Regions from separate parts of the Xanthobacter albus genome, predicted to be linked through region 1. Evidence: predicted binding sites of a transcription regulator. Region 1 holds the regulator's gene; each other region holds the start of a gene.
What was found. Region 1 encodes LexA, which represses DNA repair genes until DNA is damaged. Its sites were predicted from a motif close to TGTTCNNNNTGTGTTCNG; they were not measured.

Region 1 (7,369 bases):
CAGACCGCGCTCATTGCCGAGATCAAGAAGGCGAGCCCCTCCAAAGGCCTGATCCGCCCGGATTTCGATCCGCCCGCCCTCGCCCGCGCCTATGAGCGCGGCGGCGCCACCTGCCTCTCCGTGCTCACCGACACGCCCTCCTTCCAGGGGGCGCCGGAATTTCTGAAGACCGCGCGCGCGGCGGTGAAGCTGCCGGTGCTGCGCAAGGATTTCATGTACGACACCTATCAGGTGGCGGAGGCCCGCGCCTGGGGCGCGGACTGCATCCTCATCATCATGGCCGGGGTGGACGATGCCCTGGCCGGCGACCTCGCCGCCGCATCCGTCGCCTACGGCATGGACGCCATCTTCGAGGTGCACGACGACGACGAGCTTGAGCGCGCGCTCAAGCTCCCGAGCCGCCTGATCGGCATCAACAATCGCGACCTGCGCACCTTCGAGACCACCCTCGCCACCTGCGAGCGCCTCGCGCCGCAGGTGCCGGAGGACCGGCTGGTCATCGGCGAGAGCGGCATCTTCACGGCTGCCGACGTGGCGCGGCTCGCCAAGGTGGGCATCCGCTCGATCCTGGTGGGCGAAAGTCTCATGCGCCAGAATGATGTCGCAAGCGCCACATCCCTGCTGCTTGCGTCCTGAGCTTGCCCTATACGTCACTTTCGGCCTTAATGTGCGCACCGGCCCCTGAAGAGGCCGGCGCATATGGGAGGATCGTGATGAAATCAGCTCTTGCCGCGGCCGTGCTGGGCGCCGCCTGCCTCGTTTCCCTTCCGGCGCTCGCCGCCGACCCCACGGGCCTGTGGCAGACGCCCACGCGCGGCGGCCAGGTGGAGATCTCCAAGTGCGGGGCGAGCCTCTGCGGTCGCCTCGTCGCCTCCGAGGGGCTGAAGGCGGACCCCACCCTTAAGGATGTGCACAACAGCGACACCAGCCTGCGCGGTCGCGCGCTGAAGGGCGTCACCATCCTCACCGGCTTCTCCGGCGGTCCCACCGAATGGACCGGCGGCAGCATCTACAATGCCGAGGACGGCAAGACCTATTCCGGCACCATCGTCCTCGACGGCGACAACACGCTGAAGCTGAAGGGCTGCGTGATGGCGCCGCTCTGCAAGACGCAGACCTGGACCCGCCTGCGCTGAGACACGGCCAGGCTCCTCCCGCCGAGGGAGGAGCCTTCCGGCGCGCGAGAGGTGGACACGCCCGGCCGCCGGCGCCATCTTTCCGCAACCGAAAGCGATTCCGGAGAGCGGCGCCCCGATGGCGAGCCTGACGCATCTCGACGACCAGGGCGCGGCGCGCATGGTGGACGTGTCCGAAAAGGCGGTCACCGCCCGCGAGGCCGTGGCCGAGGGACGCGTCGCCATGGCCGCCGCCACGCTCGACATGATTCTCGCCGGCAATGCGAAGAAAGGCGACGTGATGGGTGTCGCCCGCATCGCCGGCATCATGGCCGCCAAGCGCACCCACGAGCTGGTTCCCCTCTGCCATCCGCTGATGCTCTCGAAGGTCGAGGTGGAGATCGCGCCCGATCCCGCCCTGCCCGGCCTCGTCATCACCGCGCGGGTGAAGACCTCCGGCCAGACCGGCGTGGAGATGGAGGCGCTCACCGCCGTGTCGGTCGCCTGCCTCACCGTCTATGACATGGCCAAGGCCGTGGATCGCGGCATGCGCATCGAAGGCATGCGGCTGTTGGAGAAATCCGGCGGCCGCAGCGGCCTGTGGCAGGCTGAAGGCTGAACCCGCCCATGCAGAAAAGAGGAAGCGCGCCATGGCGCTGATGAGCGTTGAGGAGGCCATGAGCCGCGTGACCCATGAGGTCACCCCCCTGGGAGTGGAGGAGGTGCCGGTGGAGGTGGCCGCCGGCCGTGTCCTGGCCGCGGATCTCATCGCCCGCCGCACGCAGCCGCCGGCCGACATGTCGGCCATGGACGGCTACGCCGTGCGCGCCGCCGACATCGCGCAGACGCCCGCGTCCCTCACCGTCATCGGCGAATCGGCCGCCGGCCGTCCCTTCGAGGGCGGCGTGGGTGCCCGCGAGGCCGTGCGTATCTTCACCGGCGCGGTCGTGCCCGAGGGTGCCGACACGGTGGTGATCCAGGAGAACACCACGCGCGAGGGTGACCGCGTGACCACCACGGCCGCCACCGCCGCCCTGCGCAACGTGCGCAAGCGCGGCTGCGATTTCCTGGAGGGCGCGCCGGGCCTCACGGCCGGCCGGCGCCTCACCAGCCGCGACATCATGCTCGCCGCCGCCATGGACCATGCCTTCCTGCCGGTGGCGCGCCGGCCGCGCGTCGCACTCATCCAGACCGGCGACGAGCTGGTGCTTCCAGGCCGCGGCACCGGCGCGCCGGGTGAGATCGTGGTCTCCAACGCCTTCGGGCTCGCCGCCCTTGCCACTCAGGCCGGAGCCGAGGTGACCGATCTCGGCCTCGTGGGCGACGACCTTGCCGACATTCGCGCCATCGTCGCCCGCGCGCTCAGCGGCGCCTTCGATCTCGTGGTGTCGTCCGGCGGCGCCTCCGTGGGGGACCATGACCTCATGGCGCCGGCCCTGCGCGCCGAGGGCGTGGATCTCTACGTGCACAAGATCGCGCTGCGGCCCGGCAAGCCGCTGATGTACGGCAGCCGTGGCGCCGTGCGCGTGCTCGGCCTGCCCGGCAATCCGGTATCTTCCCACGTCTGCGCGCTGCTGTTCCTCGAGCCGCTGGTCCGCGCCCTGCAGGGCGATGCCGCCGCCGGGGTGCGCACCGCGCCGGCGCGCCTCGCCGTGGACGTGCCCACCAACGACCAGAGGCGCGATTTCATGCGCGCCCATATGGAGCGTGATGCCGACGGCTCCGTGCGCGTGACGCCGGCCACCTCACAGGACAGCGCCATGCTGAGCATACTCTCCGCCGCCGACTGCCTGCTGGTGCGCGCGCCTTTCGCCGCAGCCGCCAAGGCGGGAGATCCATGCGAGATCATTCCGTTCCACGATTAGGCTACCGTTAATTCCATCTTCACCCTTGCGGAACACAAAAGGAACAGATAGAAGCTGTTCATGATTTGTTTCGCATTCTTTGCGACGCTGCCGCACGCGATCTCCTTCCTCCTGGAGGGTGGAGAATCAGCGCCGTGGATGGCCGGCAGCACCGGGAACGGGGGGTGAGATGCTGACGCGCAAGCAATACGACCTGCTTCGCTTCATCCATGAGCGGCTGAAGGAGACCGGTGTTCCGCCCTCCTTCGACGAGATGAAGGAGGCACTGGACCTGCGCTCCAAGTCCGGCATCCACCGTCTCATCACGGCCTTGGAGGAGCGTGGCTTCATCCGTCGCCTGCCTAACCGGGCACGTGCGCTGGAGGTGGTGCGGCTGCCGGAGAGCGTCGCCCCCGGCCTCGCCACGCAGCGCAGTGGCGGGCGCGGCTTCTCCCCCTCCGTCATCGAGGGGAGCCTCGGCAAGGTACGCCCGGTCGCTGAAGACGAGGAGGAAACCGGCCACAGCGTCGTGGTGCCGGTCATGGGGCGCATCGCGGCTGGAACGCCCATCTCCGCGATTCAGAGCCGCAGCGCCACCTTGAACGTGCCGCCGGAAATGCTGGGCCAGGGCGAGCACTTCGCCTTGGAGGTGCGCGGCGACAGCATGATCGAGGCCGGCATCCTGGACGGCGACACGGTGCTGATCCGCAAGTGCGACAGCGCGGACACGGGCGACATCGTGGTGGCGCTGGTGGACGAGGAAGAGGCCACCTTGAAGCGCCTACGCAAGAAGGGGGCCTCCATCGCGTTGGAAGCCGCGAATCCCGCTTATGAAACACGCATCTTCGGGCCGGACCGCGTGCGCATCCAGGGCCGGCTCATAGGGCTCATGCGGCGGTATTGAGTTCGGAACCCCCATGCGTTCATGGGCGTGCTTCCGGCCTTATGCAGCGGTGTGGCCGGATGGAATGCAAAGGCGGGCTGAGGCTCGCGGAGGTGCATGACGCATAGCCAAAGCGTGGGAGATGCCTCACTCGCTGGCGGCGTCCTCGACCTCTGAGCCCGGACCCGCCCCTTCCGGCTTTCGGAGAGGAGCCGGCGGTAGCGGCATCCAGGGCCGGCGGATGGCCGGATCGCGGGCGGGCTGCTCGCGCAGGGCGCCGCGCTCCAGAAAGAAGGCGAGCGTACCGGTGCGCTCCAGCTCCTTCGGTGTCAGCACGCGGGCCGGGCAGCCGCGGGGCGGCGTCTCCTGCGTCACGATGATCTTCGCGTTCAGGCAATCCGCCGCCAGGCCCTCGGCCTTGCGCGAGACTGCGAGGGTGCCGCCACCCGGCAGAGGGGCCACGCAGCCCAGGGGATCGCAGGTGAATCCGGCTTCGAGGGCGACCCCGCTTACGGCGCGCCGCGCACCCTCCCGCGCGAGCCACTGCTCCACCATCATTTTCTGGCCCTTGGCACCGATGACCGACAGGTGCCCGTCGGGGCCGCGCACGGCCACGGCTGCGGCGTTTGGCGCCACCAGGATATCCGGTGGACGTGGTGCGCCCGACACCAGGATCGCAACCGCCAGCGCTGGCACCGCAAGGAGGCTCGGCAGCCCCCGCAGCAGGCAGAGCGCGAGCAGCGCCACGGTGAACCAGAGGAGGGCAGCCGTATTCACGGTGTAGATTCGCGTATCGGCGCCGGGCAGCGCCGCCACCCAATCGGACACCGCCACCATGATCTCGATGCCGATCCCCATCACCGGCCACGCGAGCCCGTCCCATCCGAACGGCATGAGCAGCACGCCGAGAAGGCCGAAGGGCATGACGAGCAGCGACACCGCCGGCATCGCGACGAGATTGGCGAGCACACCGTAGGGCGCGAAGCGCTGGAAGTGGAAGGCGCCATAGGGCCCGCTCGCGAAGCCGGCCACCAGCGCCGTCACCACGGTGCCGGCGATGAATGCGAGAGGAAGCATGAGGATGCGCGCCGGCAGGCCCTCCGGCCGCGGCAGGGCGCGCAGCGGCTGCAACCGCTCATAGGCGGCCACCAGCGCCAGCGTGGCGGCGAAGGACATCTGCGGCCCCGGATCCAGCGCCGCCTCGGGCGTGAGGCCCAGCACCACGACCGCAGCCGTGGCGATGGTCCTCAAGGTGAGCGCCCTTCGCCCGGCGAGGACGCCCGCCAGCACCAGCCCCGTCATTACGAACGAGCGCTGCGCCGGCACGTCGTTTCCCGAGAGTACGAGATAGAAGGCGCTGCCGCTGATCGCGAGCAGCGCCGCCGTGGCCTTGATAGGCCAGCCCAGCGCCAGGGCCGGCACCAGTGCGAGCGCACCGCGCGCCAGCGCGAACAGGGTGCCGGCCACCAGCGCCATGTGGAGGCCCGAGATGGAGAGGATGTGCGTGAGGCCCGACACGCGCATGCTCTCCTCCACCTGGGGGAGAATCGCAGAGCGGTCACCGGCCACCAGCGCCACGGCGATCTCCGCCGGAGTGCCGTGGAGCACCGCGCGGATGCGCGCGCCGAGGGCCGCGCGGACGTCGCCCACCAGCGCCGAGAGCCGGACCCGCAAGGGGACTTCCGCCGGCGCCGGGGTGAGCTTCGGCGGCCCGAGGCCGAAGCCCACGGCGTCGATGCCCTGGAACCATGTTCCGCGACCGAAATCGTGCGCCCCGGCCATGGCCGGACCAAGAGGCAGCAGCAGGCGGGTGAGCTGCGTGATGTGCGCGCCCACCTCCGGCGCGGCGCCGCGCTTCAGCGACAGGCGCACCAGGCGCGGCGTGCCGTCAATACCACGGACCGGTCCCGGATCGAGCCGCAGCAGGATGCGATCGCTGCCGACCCGCCGTTCCACGCGCTCCACGTAACCGGAAAGCCGAACCGGGAAAGCCGGCGGGCTTGCCAGCGCCTCGTGCATCACGAGAGTGGTGCGCACGCAGCCGGCCGAAAACCCGGCGGCGAAGGCACACAAGCCGGCGAGGATGCCGCAGAGCACGGCCTGCCGCCGCGCGGCCCATGTCCCGGCGGCCAGCGCGAGCGTCAACGCCGCGGCGGCGGTGAGCGACGGCTCGTGGGCCGCTCCGAAATAGGCGAGGATGCCGGCGGTGAAGGCCACCGGAAGCCACAGGACGATGCGGCCGGATTCGGCCTCGGCCGCGAGATCGGCACGGAGCCGCGCGACAAGGGCATGCCACAGCGGCGCGACACGCACTCCGGCGGCGCGCGCACCCATGGGCACGGCGAGGGCGCGCGCGGGGGCGCGAGGCGGCAGGCCGCCTTCTCCACCATCGCTTTTCCCCGGCCTCGCCTGCATTGATCCGCCCGCCTCGCGCCCGTGTTCCTTGTGCGGTGCGCCTATGCTACACGGGCGCCTCGCGCGCGCCATGTCAGTCTCGTCGCGGAGCCTGCGGCGCGCCCTGCCCGTTTCCGCCGCCCGCGCCCCATGGGGCGCGACCGGACGGCGGCTGCCCCAGGTTCGAGTGCGCCATGTCCGAAATCGTCACCCGCTTCGCCCCCTCCCCCACCGGCTTCCTGCATATCGGCGGCGCCCGCACGGCGCTGTTCAACTGGCTTTACGCCAAGGCCAAGGGCGGCCGGATGCTGCTGCGCATCGAGGACACCGACCGCCAGCGCTCCACCAAGGAGGCCATCGACGCCATCCTGGAAGGGCTTTCCTGGCTCGGCATCACCTGGGACGGAGACCCCATCTACCAGTTCGCCCGCGCCGAGCGGCACCGCCAGGCGGTGGAGGACATGCTGGCGCAGGGCAACGCCTATCGCTGCTATGCCTCCGCCGAGGAGCTGGAGGAGATGCGAGAGCTCGCCCGCAACGAGGGCCGCCCGCCGCGCTACGATGGCCGCTGGCGCGACCGCGATCCTTCCGAGGCGCCGAAGGACCGCGCCCCCGTCATCCGCCTGAAGGCCCCGCGCGAGGGCGAGACGGTGATCGAGGACATGGTGCAGGGCACCGTCACCTTCCCCAACAAGGACCTGGACGACCTCGTGCTGCTGCGCTCGGACGGCACGCCCACCTATATGCTCGCGGTGGTGGTGGACGACCACGACATGGGCGTGACCAACATCATCCGCGGCGACGACCACCTGACCAACGCCGCCCGCCAGACCCAGATCTACCGCGCGCTCGGCTGGGAGGTGCCGCGCATGGCGCATATCCCGCTCATCCACGGGCCGGACGGCGCCAAGCTCTCCAAGCGCCACGGCGCGCTCGGCGTGGATGCCTACCGCGACATGGGCTACCTGCCGGCGGCGCTGCGCAACTATCTGGTGCGCCTGGGCTGGAGCCACGGCGACCAGGAAGTGTTCTCCACCGAGGAGATGGTCCGCTACTTCGACCTCGACAAGGTGGGCCGCTCCGCCGCCCGGTTCGATTTCCAGAAGCTGGAGAGCCTCAACGGCCAGTATATG
Region 2 (7,369 bases), 1.9 Mb from region 1:
CTTCGGTTGCTGCTCGCTCATGCGCCTTCTCCTGCTGCCGCCCGCGTTGCCAGCGGCCGGGGCCGCCCGCGAACGGCCGCCACCGACCATCGCGCGAGGCCGACGAAGCGCTGCGGCGCGGACCCGCGGGGGCGGAAAATCTCGCCTTCGGCCATTCCTGCGGCGCTCTTATGGCGCGGCCGCGGGCGGCGGGAGAAGAGCGAACAACCGTGCCTCCCCCCCACCGGCGGGCCGCGGAAAGCTGCCGAGGCTCCGGAAGCGTTCCGAATGGGCGGCGATGGCCGCCTCCAAGCGCTCGCGCAACCAGGCATCGCCCCCGTCCGCGACCGCGATATAGCCGACGCCGAGCCGGTCGACGCCGATCATCAGTTCCTCCGGGGTTTCGTAGAGCGGCGCTCCTGCCGCCGGCCCCGGCCCAGGCACGGTGAATGCCGCGCGCGCTGGCACCACGAAGCTGCGCAGCGCGCGGTCGCGCTGGGCGACCGCGGCCACCAGCGCGCCTTCCCCGTCCGGGCCCGCCAGCACCAGCAGCGCCGGCGGGCGGGATGTGTCGGCCAGGAAGGTCTGCGCCACCGCGTCCAGCCCCAGCGCCGGCTTCGCAACCACCGTCATCAGCCCCGGCATGGCGGCCAGCAGCATCACCAGCGCCACCAGCAGGCCGGCGAGGGTGTGCCAGCCGCTGGTCGCCAGCCCCACGAGACGCAGCCCACCCGCCGCCGCCAGCATCACCAGCGGCGCATAGAGCGGCAGCCAGGACGCCGCGCCCGACGGGGGCAGCCCGAAGCCGCGCGCGAGGACGAGGACGGCGGCCACGAAGGCCAGCACCAGGGCGGCCAGTACCGCCGGCAGCAGGTCTCCCGCCCGGCGGCGCCACGCCCCCACGCTCACGAGCACCACACCCGCCGCCGCCAGCAGCGCCAGAACCCCGCCCAGCCCATCCGCGGCGTCCCGCGCCTGCGTGCCGAAGGCGGGGGACGCTGGTGCCGCCTGCGCGGCCGCCTGCACCATGGGGAGCGTGCCGATGGTCCATGGACCGGCGAGCACGACGATGGGCAGCAGCGGCAGCCAGAAGGCGCCGCGCCGCAGAAGAAAGAACCGCCCCGTGAGCAGCACCGCGAGCGCCGGCAGCAGCAGCAGGGCGACGCCCGTCAGCTTGGTGAGAACGGCCGCCGCCGCGAGCACGCCGAACAGCATGGCACGGCGCAGGTCGGGACGCTCAAGGAAGGCGGCATAGGCGAGACCTGCCCACAGCATGAGCAGCGCCAGCGGCAGATCGAGCCCCACCACCAGGGTCGCCTCCCGCAGCGGCGGCAGCGCCATGAGCACCGCGCCGACCGCCACGCCCGGCAGGGGGCCGAAACGCCGGGCCGCCGCCCAGCCCGCGCTCGCCACCAGCAGGGCGGCCAACACGGCGGGCAGGAGCAGCACGGCGGGGGTCGAAGGCTCGAGCAAAGTCAGCCAGACGCCCTCGATCAGGTAGAACAGCGGCGGCGAGAGGCCGAGCACCACGCGCGGGAAGTGCAGGCCGTAGTCGCCGATGAAGGCGAGCGGCGGCGGCAGCCCCGCCGCGATGTAGTCGGCCACCATGAGGCTGGTCACCACATGGCCGGCCTCCTCGGGGCCGGTGGCGGAGAACTCCGCCGTATAGGCCCCCGCGGCGCGTTGCTGCACGACGATCATCACCGTCAGCAGTGCGGTGAGAATGAGGAAGCCGAGGCCATGCAGCGCGGCGGTACCGAGGCTTCGGCGGTGCTCGTCCCGCACCATGTCCTGCGCCAACTTCGCTCCTCCGCGCTACGCCCATCCCGGCGGCCGGGCGCGACGCGGCGGCGAACCGGGGTTCCCGCCTTCTAAAAGGAGACGAGGCCGCCGTCCATGCCCGCCCGACGCCGGAAGCCGGGCAGTGCGCCGCTGTGGCGGACGGCGCGCCTGTGCCGATGGCTCTACCCCGATGGCCTATCCCCCCAGAGGCGCGACGGCCCGGCGGCCTCCGGCGACGCGGGTCAGGTTCCGCGCTCGGCCTTGCTGAAATTGCTGAGGTTCCCCTCGCGCTCCGCCTGCTTGCGCCAGATCTTGGCGGCGGCTTTCAGCTTCGCATCGGGAGCGATGCGCGACATCAGGCGATCGAGCTTCTGGCCCCCGCACTTCGGGCATACCGGCGTGTCGGAGAAGCCGACCAGCAGCTCGGCGTCCGTGTTGCAATCCTGACAATGAAAGCCATAGAGCGGCATCACGCGGCCTCGGTTCCGGCGCCGCTGGCGCCTTGAAGGGACGGGCGCCGCACCCGGACACACCCAGCCGGACAGCGGCAGGCGCACCGGAGCAGTGCCCCACGACTTCCCATCAAGCAAATTGCGCGCCAGGGAATGGCCGCATCGCGTTCAACGCGGCACCGTCAGCCGCCCTTCCTCGTCGAACGGGAAGAAGGGATTGTGAGCCACCTCCCACAGGTGGCCGTCGGGATCGGTGAAATACCCACTGGTGCCGCCCCAGAATACCGGCTGAGCAGGCTTCACGCACGTGCCACCCGCCGCCACAGCCCGCGCGATCACGCCGGCCACCGCCTCCGCCTCGGCCACGTTGCAGGCCAGGGTGTGGCCCCGGAAGGCCGGAAGCTCCCCACCCGCGTCGAGTGCGGCATCCTCCGCCAGCCTGTCGCGCGGATAGAGGCTGAGCACCACATGGCCGGCGAGGAAGAAGGCTACCCCCGTGGCGTCCGCGTCCTGCCGCTCCAGCCCCATGGCCGCATAGAAGGCGCAGGCGCGGGCGAGATCAGCGACGCCGAGGGTCACCAGATGCAGGCGGAAAGGAGCGTCGGGCGACATGTGGATCCTCAATCGAACAGGGAGAGCTGCTCGCCCATCGGCTTCGGCCGGCGGAAATGGGCGGTGGAGAGCTTCGCGCCGCGCCCGCCGAGCCCGAGCCGGCGCGCGGCGATCTCGAAGCGGCGGCCGAGGGTCCAGGCATAGGGCCCATCCCCGCGCATCCTGCCGCCGAAGGCCGAATCGTAGTCCTTCCCGCCGCGCATCTGCTGGAGCAGGGCCAGCACGTGGCGGGCCTTGTCGGGGAAATGGGTGACCAGCCATTCGCGGAACAGGTCCGCCACCTCCAGCGGCAGGCGCAGCAGCACGTAGCCGGCTTCCCGCGCGCCAGCGGCCTTGGCGGCGTCGAGCAGGCGCTCCAGCTCCATGTCGTTGAGGGCGGGAACGAGCGGCGCCGTCATCACCGCCGTGGGGATGCCCGCCTCGCTCAGCCGCTGGATGGTGCCGAGCCGGCGCTGCGGGCTGGCCGCGCGCGGCTCCATGATGCGCGAGAGGTGCGGGTCGAGCGTGGTGAGCGACACCGCCACCTTCACCAGCCCCTTCTCCGCCATGGGCGCGAGAATGTCGATGTCGCGCGCCACCAGCCCTGACTTGGTGACGATGGCCACCGGATGGCCGAAGTCGCGCAGCACTTCCAGGATGCGGCGCGTGACCTGATATTGCCTCTCGATGGGCTGGTAGGGATCGGTGTTGGTGCCCATGGCGATGGTGCGCGGCTGGTAGCCGGGGTGTGAAAGTTCCCGCGCCAGCAGCTCCGGCGCGTCAGGCTTCACGAACAGCTTGGTCTCGAAATCCAGCCCCGCCGACAGGCCATGATAGGCATGGGTGGGCCGCGCGAAGCAGTAGACGCAGCCATGCTCGCAGCCGCGATAGGGATTGATGGAGCGGTCGAAGCCGATGTCCGGCGACTGGTTGCGGGTGATGACGGTGCGCGCGCGCTCCTCGGTCACCTCGGTGCGGAAGGGCGGAAGATCCTCCAGCTGCTGCCAGCCATCGTCGAAGCGCACCCGCGCGGCCGGCTCGAATCGCCCGGCGGCGTTGGAAACCGCGCCCCGGCCCCGCCGCCGCTCCGTCTCCACCTGCACCTCGGCGCTGGCGGGAAGGGAGGGCGCGGCCGGCGCCGGCGACGGCCCCTCCCCATCGTCGGCAGTCGCGAGCCGGACAGCCTCGGCGGAAATCCGCGCGGCCTCGGCCCGGTCTTCCTCCAGGCGACCGCCGACACGCTTCGCGCCGGCCTTTCCGGACGTCCTGGGCTGAACCGCCCCCGGCGGGGTCGATACCGCCTCCTGTCCTCCCTTCGCGCGCCGCGTGCCACGCCGGCGCGGCGCGCCCTCCGCCTCGGGAGGCGGGGCGGGCGGGAGGAAGGGGATGAGCGCATCGAGGTTCATGAATCGAAAGCTAACACCGCGACACGAACGAAACAAGAACATCGCTTCCAAAAGCCGCTTCCGAGGCCGATCGCGCCTTGGCGGAAAGCGTTACTCCATTGTACGCTGAAGTACGCTTCCGACAGCGGTTGCCAGATGTCGGAGGCTCCGTTAAAGCCCGTAGAGGCTGTGCGCTCAGGGAGAATAAAAATGGCGGAACATGCGACGATCGAGCACGCCACCGCCAACGGCAATAACTTTGCCGAGCACCTGCGCTCATATGCTCTATTCACGGCGCTCGCCAAATGGGCAACCGCGACGGTCGCCGCCGTGCTCGTCCTTATGTGGATCTTCCTCCTCTGAGCCTTTGAAAAGCCCGGAGCACTGGAGACATCTCAGATGAAAATCGCTGTCGTCGCCGAGGCTGACCTCGGCGAGCCGAGGGTTGGTGCAACCCCGGATACGGTGAAGCGTCTCGTGGCCCTCGGTGGCGATGTCGCCGTCGAGAGCGGCGCGGGCCTCAAATCCGGCATCCTCGATGCCGAATACGTCGCGGCTGGTGCCACCATCGCCGCCTCGACGGCCGACGCCCTGTCCGGTGCTCAAGTGGTACTCAAGGTGCGGCGTCCCGAGGAAGCCGAACTTTCGTTGTATACACCGGGCACCATCGTGCTCGCCATCATGGACCCGCACGGCCATGAGGCCGCGCTCGCGGCCATGGCGAAGGCCGGCATCAGCGCCTTCGCCATGGAGCTGATGCCCCGCATCACCCGCGCCCAGGTGATGGACGTGCTCTCGTCCCAGGCCAATCTCGCCGGATATCGCGCCATCATCGACGCGTCCTACGAGTTCCACCGCGCGCTGCCGCAGATGATGACCGCCGCCGGCACCGTGCCCGCGGGCCGCGTGTTCGTCATGGGCGCGGGCGTCGCCGGCCTCCAGGCCATCGCCACGGCGCGCCGCCTGGGCGCCATCGTCACCGCCACCGACGTGCGGCCCGCCTCGAAGGACCAGGTGTCCTCGCTCGGCGCCAAGTTCATCGCGGTGGAGGACGAGGAGTTCAAGCAGGCCGAAAGCGCCACCGGCTACGCCAAGCCCATGTCGGCGGAATACCAGGCCAAGCAGGCGGTGCTGGTGGCCGAGCACATCAAGAAGCAGGACATCGTGGTCACCACCGCGCTCATCCCCGGCCGGCCCGCGCCGCGCCTCGTGAGCGCCGAGATGGTCGCCTCCATGCGCCCCGGCTCCGTCGTCGTCGACCTCGCGGTGGAGCGCGGCGGCAACGTGGAGGGCTCGGTCGCCGGCCAGGTGGTGGAGATCGGCGGCGTGAAGATCATCGGCCATCACAACATGCCGGGCCGTCTCTCCGCCTCCGCCTCCCCGCTCTACGCGAAGAACCTCTACAACTTCTTTGAGACCATGGTGGACAAGTCGGCCAAGACGCTGGCGGTCAAGTGGGACGACGAGCTGGTGAAGGCCACCCTGCTCACCCGCGACGGCGCCGTGGTGCATCCGAACTTCATCCCGAAGACCGAGGGAGCCGCGTGATGAATCCCGTGACAGCCCAAGCCGCGGCGGATGCCGCAGTCCAGGCCCGCGCCGCTGCCGAGATCGCCCGCCAGGCCGCCGAAGCGGCCCAGATCTACGCCGACCAGGCCGCCACCGCCCTCGGCGCGGCGGCCAGCGCCGCCACCGGCGGTGCCATCGACCCCTTCGTGTTCCGCCTGTCCATCTTCGTGCTGGCGGTGTTCGTGGGCTATTACGTGGTGTGGTCGGTGACCCCGGCGCTGCACACCCCGCTCATGAGCGTCACCAACGCCATCTCCTCCGTGATCGTGGTGGGCGCCCTGCTCGCCGTGGGCGTGACCACCGTGGGCGATCCCTCCCACGCCTGGTGGGCGCGCATCTTCGGTTTCGTCGCCCTCATCCTCGCATCGGTGAACATCTTCGGCGGGTTCATGGTGACCAGCCGCATGCTCGCCATGTACTCGAAGAAGAAGTGAGGCCCACGATATGAACATCAATATCGCGGCCGCGCTCTACCTCGTCGCGGGCGTCCTTTTCATCCTGGCCCTGCGCGGCCTCTCGCACCCCACCACCTCGCGGCGGGGCAACCTGTTCGGCATGGCGGGCATGGCCATCGCCGTGCTGACCACCCTCGCGCTCCAGCCTCCGGCGGACGCGGTGGGCTGGGTGCTGGTGATCGCCGGCATCGGCATCGGCGGCGGCATCGGCGCCCTGGTGGCCAAGCGCATCGCCATGACCGCCATGCCGCAGCTGGTCGCGGCCTTCCACTCGCTGGTGGGCCTCGCGGCGGTGCTGGTGGCGGCGGCGGCGCTCTATGCCCCGCGCGCCTTCGGCATCGGCGATCCCGGCCACCTGCATGGGGCGAGCCTCATCGAGATGTCGCTGGGCGTGGCCATCGGCGCCATCACCTTCACCGGCTCGCTGATCGCCTTCGCCAAGCTCAACGGCAACATGAGCGGCAAGCCGATCATCCTGCCGGCGCGCCACTTCATCAACGGCGGCCTCGGCCTGCTGCTGATCATCCTCGTCATCGCGTTCGTGAACACCGGCTCGATCGCGCTGTTCTGGATCATCACCATCCTGTCGCTGGTGCTCGGCGGCCTGCTCATCATCCCCATCGGCGGCGCGGACATGCCGGTGGTGGTGTCGATGCTGAACTCCTACTCGGGCTGGGCGGCGGCCGGCATCGGCTTCACCCTGGGCAACACCGCGCTCATCATCACCGGCGCGCTGGTGGGCTCCTCGGGCGCCATCCTCAGCTACATCATGTGCAAGGGCATGAACCGGTCCTTCATCTCGGTCATCCTCGGCGGCTTCGGCGGTGATTCCGCGGCGGCCGGTCCGGGCGGCAAGGGTGACGACCGGCCGGTGAAGCAGGGCTCGGCGGACGACGCCGCCTACATCATGCGCAACGCCGAGAAGGTCATCATCGTGCCCGGCTACGGCATGGCAGTGGCCCAGGCCCAGCACGCCCTGCGCGAGATGGCGGAGTTCCTGAAGGAGGAAGGCGTCGAGGTGAAGTACGCCATCCACCCGGTGGCGGGCCGCATGCCCGGCCACATGAACGTGCTGCTCGCCGAGGCGCAGGTGCCCTATGACGAGGTGTTCGAGCTGGAGGACATCAACTCCGAGTTCGCCCAAGCCGACGTCGCC
Region 3 (7,369 bases), 290 kb from region 1:
AGCGGCTGTGGAAGGCGCGGCACGATTCCAACCCCGCCACCCGCGCCCTGCGACCCGGCAGCGCCACCTTCGCCACCGATGCCTGCGTGCCCATCTCCGCGCTGGCCGACAACATCCTCGCCGCCCGCGCCGATGCCGACGCCTCCTTCCTGCGGGCCAAGATCAACGGCCACGTGGGCGACGGCAATTTCCATGTGAGCTATTTGGTGATGCCCGGCGCGGAAGAGGAAATCCGCGAGGCCGAGCGCCTGGCCGCCGGCGTGGTGGAGCGGGCGCTCGCGAGCGGCGGCACCGCCAGCGGCGAGCACGGCGTGGGCCTCGGCAAGCTCAGGTTCCTGCGCGCCGAGCACGGCCCCGCCTTGAAGCTGATGCGGACCCTGAAGGCCAGCATCGATCCCAACGGCATCATGAACCCCGGCAAGCTCGGCACCCTCGCCTGAACGCCGCCCAGAGAGGTCCCCATGTCCTTGTCCTCGCTCGCCGATTTCGGCGACCCGCTGCTCGCGGCCCTCGCCGGCTTCCAGGCCGCCACCATTTCCGATGCCATGCTCGGCCTCGGCCTGAAGGACACCGCCCTCGACCCCAAGGTGCGGCTGCTGGCGGGCCGGCGCATCCTCGGGCGCGCCCGCACCATCGGCCGCACCCCGCTGGCCACGAACGCCGGACAGGCGGAAATGGCGCCCGACCACGGCTTCGCCATCCAGGAGGTGATCGACGGATCGACGCCGGGCACGGTGATCGTCATCGCCACCCAGGGCATCGCGAGCCATGCCAACTGGGGCGGCAACATGGCCCACCGGGCGCGGCTTGCCGGCGCGGTGGGTGTCGTCACCGACGGCGCCATCCGCGACCGCGACGAAATGGACGATTTCGGCATGACGGTGTTCGCCCAGGGTACCGCCGTGCGCGCCGGCCAGCACCGCTTCGCCACCACGGTGAAGAACGGTCCGGTGCATTGCGCGGGCGTCTACATCCGCCCCGGCGACATCATCGTCGGCGATGGCGACGGGGTCATTGTGGTGCCGCCGGAAGTGGCGCTCGACGTGGCCGAAAAATCCCGCGCGCTCATCAGGACCGAAGCCGAGATGCAGGCCTACATGAGCGCCGGCCACTCCCTCTACGAGGCGGTGAAGACCTACAAGGTGCGCTGATGGTTACGTCATCTCTCCGTGTCGTTTCCCGGCTTTGCTGGTCGTTTTATCCGATATTTGACGGGTCCGCGCTGGACCTCGCGAAGCCGGAAATTATTGGACATCGCCGCATTTAGGCGGTGTCCGACGGATCAGGATCTGTCAGGCACGCGGGCGATCACCTTGATCTCGAAGTCGAAGCCGGCGAGCCAATTGACTCCGACAGCAGTCCAGTTCGGGTACGGGGCGTGAGCGAACACGGCGTTCTTCACGGCCATGATCGTGTTGAATTGCCTCTCCGGATCGGTGTGGAAGGACGTCACGTCGACAATGTCATCAAAAGTGCACCCTCCTGCCGCGAGCGTTGCCTCCAGATTGGCGAACGCCAGCCGCACCTGCGCCTCGAAATCCGGTTCAGGCGAGCCATCGGTGCGGCTCCCGACCTGGCCCGAAACGAACAGCAGATCACCGGAGCGGATCGCGGCAGAATATCCATGCTGCTCGTACAGAGCGTGGCGGTCCTTGGGGAATATGGCATCACGTGTCGGCATCGAAGCAATCCCTTCACTGCGCTCAGCCGCGCGATATCGGTTCGCAGCCTGAACGGGCCGGCGACCTGATATTGACATACGTTCCGTATGTGAGAATATTGCATACGATACGCATGTCAACTCACATACGCCACGCATCTGAAAATGAGGCGCATGATAATGGCGAAGCGGCGGATCGACACGATGGAGGAGAACCGGGCCAGGCTGATATCAGCCGCGCGCAAGGCTTTCGCCGTAAGCGGATTCTCCGCAGCGTCCATGGATGAGTTGACTGCGGCTGCCGGCCTGACCCGCGGCGCGCTTTATCATAATTTTGGTGACAAGAAGGGGCTGCTGGCCGCTGTTGTCGCCCAGATCGATGGAGAGATGGCCGCACGCGCGAAGGAGGCGGGCGCTTCAGCGAAGGATGATTGGGACGCGCTGCTTGTTGAAGGCGAAGCCTATATTGAAATGGCGCTGAATCCAGAGGTGCAGCGGATCGTGCTGCTCGATGGCCCCGCCTTTCTCGGCGATCCTTCACAATGGCCAAGTCAGAACGCCTGCCTTGAGGTCACAAAGCAAAAGATCGCAGGCCTCATCTCTGATCATGTCCTGAAGCCCGTTGATGTTGAAGCGGCGGCGCGCCTGCTCAGCGGAGCCGCGCTGAATGCTGCCTTGTGGGTGGCCGCAAGCGACAATCCCCACTCGGCTCTGCCAAAGGCCGTTGAAACGTTCAGGCTGATGGCAGCGGGGCTGTTGGCGGAACGATGCTGAATTCCCACTCTTGCGGAACGGCCCGCGGGTTACGTCATCTCTCCCTGTCGCTGGAAGGGCGATTGCCCTTCCATTAATGCCCCGGAGCCCGCAATAAGAACATATTGCGAACATCGAACAAACCGTGTACGACGAAAGCCAATCATTTCCCCTTGCGCCAGCATTGGAGCGCGGCGATGACTCAGGCGACACTCCGACTCGTCGAAGGTTCTTCCATGGACAAGACCAAAGCTCTGGATGCCGCGCTTTCCCAGATCGAACGCCACTTCGGCAAAGGCTCGATCATGCGCCTCGGCAAGGGCGGCAAGGCGCTGGAAATCGAGAGCATTCCCTCCGGGTCCCTGGGCCTCGACATCGCCCTGGGCATCGGTGGGCTGCCCAAGGGCCGCATCGTCGAGATCTTCGGGCCTGAATCCTCGGGCAAGACCACGCTCGCGCTGCATGTGATCGCAGAAGCGCAGAAGCGCGGCGGCACCTGCGCCTTCATCGATGCCGAGCACGCGCTCGACCCCGTCTACGCCCGCAAGCTCGGCGTCAACCTCGATGATCTCCTGATCTCCCAGCCCGACGCCGGCGAGCAGGCCCTCGAGATCGCGGACACGCTGGTCCGGTCGGGCGCCATCGACGTGCTGGTGGTGGATTCGGTCGCCGCCCTCACCCCCCGCGCGGAGCTGGAGGGCGAGATGGGCGACAACCAGCCCGGCATGCAGGCGCGCCTCATGAGCCAGGCGCTGCGCAAGCTCACGGCCTCCATCTCCAAGTCCAACACCATGGTGATCTTCATCAACCAGATTCGGATGAAGATCGGCGTGATGTACGGCTCGCCGGAGACCACGACGGGCGGCAACGCGCTCAAGTTCTATGCCTCGGTGCGCCTCGACATCCGCCGCTTCGGCTCCATCAAGGAGCGCGACGAGATGGTAGGCAACCAGACCCGCGTGAAGGTGGTCAAGAACAAGCTCGCGCCGCCCTTCAAGCAGGTCGAGTTCGACATCATGTACGGCGAGGGCATCTCCAAGATGGGAGAGCTGCTCGACCTCGGCGTGCGCGCCGGCGTGGTGGAGAAGTCCGGCGCATGGTTCTCCTACGACAGCCAGCGCCTGGGCCAGGGCAGGGAGAACGCCAAGACCTTCCTGCGGCAGAACACCGAGGTGGCCGGGCGCATCGAGGCCGCCATCCGGCAGAATGCCGGCCTGATCGCCGAGAAGATCCTCGCGGGCGAGCCGGAGGAAGATGCGGATGGCCAGGAGCCCACGGAGGGCTGACGCCTTCGCGCGCTTCCGGAAGCGGCATGCCTTTCTGGACAAGCGCCGGCCCCACCGGTAAACGAACCCGGTTCCGGTTCGCCGTTCAGGTCCATCCAGGGCGGCCACGGAACCGGGCGGCCGTTGGCGGTACGTCCGAGGTGATCATCGCCGGCTGCGCCTTGCGCGTCCGGCTCTTAAGGGTAGTGGCCGGCACATGAGCGGCGTCAACGAGATCCGGTCGACTTTCATCGACTACTTCGTCAAGCACGGGCACGAGGCTGTCCCCTCATCCCCGTTGGTGCCGCAGAATGACCCCACCCTGATGTTCACCAACGCGGGGATGGTGCAGTTCAAGAACGTCTTCACCGGCATGGAGAAGCGTGCCTACTCGCGCGCCGCGACGGCACAGAAGTGCGTGCGCGCGGGCGGCAAGCACAACGATCTCGACAACGTCGGCTATACGGCGCGGCATCACACCTTCTTCGAGATGCTGGGCAATTTCTCGTTCGGCGACTATTTCAAGGACCGCGCCATCGAGCTCGCCTGGAATCTCATCACCGGAACCTTCGATCTGCCGAAGGAGCGGCTGCTCGTCACCGTCTACAACGAGGACGAGGAAGCCTTCAATCTGTGGAAGAAGATCGCCGGACTACCGGACGAGAAGATCATCCGCATCTCGACCTCCGACAATTTCTGGTCCATGGGCGATACCGGCCCGTGCGGACCGTGCTCCGAGATCTTCTTCGATCACGGACCCCACATCCCCGGCGGCCCTCCCGGCTCCCCGGATGAGGATGGCGACCGCTTCATCGAGATCTGGAATCTCGTGTTCATGCAGTACGAGCAGCTTCCAGGCGGTGAAAGGCTGGTGCTGCCGCGTCCTTCCATCGATACCGGCATGGGGCTCGAGCGCATCTCGGCGGTGCTCCAGGGCACCCACGACAATTACGAGACCGACCTCATGCGCGCCCTCATCGGTGAGGTCGCGGAACTCACGAACGTCGATCCCGACGGTCCTCAGAAGGCCAGCCACCGCGTCATCGCCGACCATCTGCGCGCATCGGTGTTCCTCACCGCGGACGGGGTGCTGCCGTCCAACGAAGGGCGCGGCTATGTGCTGCGCCGCATCATGCGGCGTGCCATGCGCCACGCGCAGCTCCTCGGTGCTCGCGAGCCGCTGATGCACCGCCTGGTGCCTGCGCTGGTGCGGGAAATGGGGCGCGCCTACCCTGAGATCGTGCGCGCGGAGGCGCTCGCAAGCGAGACCCTGCTCCTGGAGGAAACCCGCTTCCGCCGCACCCTGGAGCGTGGCTTGACCATCCTCGAAGAGGAGACTTCAGGCCTCACCACCGGCGCGAGCTTTTCAGGCGAGGTGGCGTTCAAGCTTTACGACACCTATGGCTTCCCTCTCGATCTGACGCAGGACGCCCTGCGGGCTCGGGGCATTTCCGTTGATCTTCCGGCGTTCGATGCGGCCATGGCGCGGCAGAAGGCCGAGGCCCGCGCCAATTGGGCCGGGTCCGGTGAGGCGGCGACTGACACCGTCTGGTTCCAGGTCCGCGACAGGGTGGGTGCCACGGAGTTTCTCGGCTACGAGACCGAGAAGGCCGAAGGCGCCGTCGTCGCCTTGTTGAAGGACGGCGCCGAAGTCGCGAGCTTGCCGGCGGGTTCTCGCGGCTTTGTGGTGCTGAACCAGACCCCGTTCTATGCCGAATCTGGTGGCCAGCAGGGCGACACCGGCAGATGGAGCGGGGAAGGCGGCGTTTCGGCTCGGGTTGTCTCGACTCAGAAGAAGCTCGGCGACCTGTTCGTGCACGAGGTGGAGGTCACCGACGGCGAGCTGAAGATCGGAAACGCCCTGGTGCTGGAGGTGGATCACGCCCGCCGCTCAGCCCTGCGGGCCAACCATTCCGCCACCCACCTCCTGCATGAAGCATTGCGTCGGGTGCTCGGCGACCATGTCGCGCAGAAGGGCTCGCTGGTGGCGCCTGATCGCCTGCGATTCGATTTCTCTCACCCCAAGCCGCTGACCTCTCAGGAGATCGCGCAGGTGGAGGACATCGCCAACCGCTTCGTGCTGCGCAACGAGCCGGTGGAAACGCGTGTCATGGCGGTGGACGACGCCATCGCCTCCGGCGCGCGCGCCCTCTTCGGAGAAAAGTACGGTGATGAGGTGCGCGTCGTGTCGATGGGGACGGACGACGGCAATGGCGCGCCTTATTCCATCGAGCTGTGCGGCGGCACCCATGTGCGGCGAACCGGCGACATCGGCCTCGTCTCGGTGCTCGCGGAGAGCGCCGTGGCGTCCGGCGTCCGCCGGATCGAGGCGCTCACCGCCGACGCGGCGCGCCATCATCTCAATGCCGCCGACGCCGCTCTCCAGGGCGCTGCGGCGATCCTCAAGGCGCCCGTGGCCGAGGTTGAGGCGCGGCTCGCCAATCTGGTGGAAGAACGGCGCAAGCTGGAGCGAGAGCTGGCCGAGGTCCGCAAGAAGCTTGCCATGTCCGGCGGTGGCGACGAGGAACGCGGGCCTCGCGTCATCGAAGTGAACGGCACCAAGTACCTCGCTATCGCCATTTCCGGCGCGGATCCCAAGGATCTCAAGGCCATCGCGGACGAGGGCAAGACGAAGATCGGCTCGGGCGTGGTGGCAGTCGCCAACAACGCGGCGGACGGCAAGGCTTCTCTCGTCGTCGGCGTCACGGCGGATCTCGTAGGGCGCTTCGATGCGGTGGCGCTGGTGCGGCGCGGCGCCGAAGCGCTGGGCGGGAAGGGTGGCGGCGGCCGGCCGGACATGGCGCAGGCCGGAGGCCCGGACGGCGCCAAGGCCGACGCGGCGTTGGCCGCGATCGAAGCAGCCCTCGCCGATTGAGGCCGGGCCGCGGGCTTTCCGCGGCTCCTGATGCGCTTCGGCGAATGCGTGCAGGGCCATTGAGGCCAAAACACGCGACGCGGTTCCCCGGCGCCCCCCAAAGGGGGAGAGGGCCGGGGAAAGTGTAAGCATTGAGCCCGGTTCCCGTCGTGCCGGCGGTGGAGACATCGCAACTCTCCGTGCGATACGTTGTTTTTGATGGAGTGCGCCTTGCCTCTTGTCACGTGCCCCCTGGCGGCGCGGGTGTCGGGCGGTGGCGGCGCGAGGAGAAGCGGCTGTGGGTGACGCCTTCCTCAAGGACGGGTTTGTCTATCTTCTGGCTGCCGGTATCCTGGTGCCCCTGTTTCACCGGGCGCGCATCGGAGCCGTGGTCGGCTTCATTGTAGTAGGCGCCCTGCTCGGCCCCCATGGATTGGGAAGCTGGGCGGCGGAGCTGCCATGGCTCCGTTTCATCACCATCACGGATCCGGAGCGTGCCGCGCCTTTCGGCGAGCTGGGGGTGATCTTCCTCCTGTTCCTGCTGGGGTTGGAATTTTCAGCAAGCCGGCTGTGGGCGCTGCGGCGCGAGGTGTTCGGCATCGGCGGGCTGCAGGTGCTTTTCTGCGGAGGGGCTCTCGCGTCGGCGGTGGGGCTTTCGGGCTTCGCGGAGGCGGATGTCGCGCTTGTCCTCGGTTTCGCGCTGGCGCTGTCCTCCACGGCGGTGGTCACGCAGATCCTCGTGGAGGAACACCGCTCCCTCGCCCCGCTGGGACAGCTGGTCATCGCGGTGCTGCTGTTTCAGGACCTGATGGTGGTTCCCATCCTTCTCGCCACCGA

Region 2: V5F75_RS02660 (PA0069 family radical SAM protein) is a predicted target of LexA. The motif match lies at 4,234-4,251, and genes of this name have one in related genera.
Region 3: recA (recombinase RecA) is a predicted target of LexA. The motif match lies at 2,530-2,547, and genes of this name have one in related genera.

What each region holds. Positions count from the first base shown of each region.
Region 1 is NZ_CM195532.1:3,254,347-3,261,715, forward strand. It holds gene trpC (indole-3-glycerol phosphate synthase TrpC) at 1-636, shown strand, start outside; gene V5F75_RS14595 (DUF2147 domain-containing protein) at 714-1,136, shown strand; gene moaC (cyclic pyranopterin monophosphate synthase MoaC) at 1,255-1,734, shown strand; gene V5F75_RS14605 (molybdopterin molybdotransferase MoeA) at 1,766-2,980, shown strand; gene lexA (transcriptional repressor LexA) at 3,150-3,863, shown strand; gene V5F75_RS14615 (ComEC/Rec2 family competence protein) at 3,990-6,176, opposite strand; gene gltX (glutamate--tRNA ligase) at 6,431-7,369, shown strand, end outside.
Region 2 is NZ_CM195532.1:585,074-592,442, forward strand. It holds gene V5F75_RS02640 (hypothetical protein) at 1-21, opposite strand, end outside; gene V5F75_RS02645 (glycosyltransferase family 39 protein) at 169-1,779, opposite strand; gene V5F75_RS02650 (FmdB family zinc ribbon protein) at 2,004-2,231, opposite strand; gene V5F75_RS02655 (VOC family protein) at 2,382-2,825, opposite strand; gene V5F75_RS02660 (PA0069 family radical SAM protein) at 2,834-4,210, opposite strand; gene V5F75_RS02665 (aa3-type cytochrome c oxidase subunit IV) at 4,400-4,552, shown strand; gene V5F75_RS02670 (Re/Si-specific NAD(P)(+) transhydrogenase subunit alpha) at 4,589-5,737, shown strand; gene V5F75_RS02675 (proton-translocating transhydrogenase family protein) at 5,737-6,192, shown strand; gene V5F75_RS02680 (NAD(P)(+) transhydrogenase (Re/Si-specific) subunit beta) at 6,203-7,369, shown strand, end outside.
Region 3 is NZ_CM195532.1:2,968,999-2,976,367, reverse strand. It holds gene V5F75_RS13270 (FAD-binding oxidoreductase) at 1-440, shown strand, start outside; gene V5F75_RS13265 (RraA family protein) at 462-1,151, shown strand; gene V5F75_RS13260 (RidA family protein) at 1,283-1,681, opposite strand; gene V5F75_RS13255 (TetR/AcrR family transcriptional regulator) at 1,841-2,434, shown strand; gene recA (recombinase RecA) at 2,611-3,699, shown strand; gene alaS (alanine--tRNA ligase) at 3,896-6,553, shown strand; gene V5F75_RS13240 (cation:proton antiporter domain-containing protein) at 6,831-7,369, shown strand, end outside.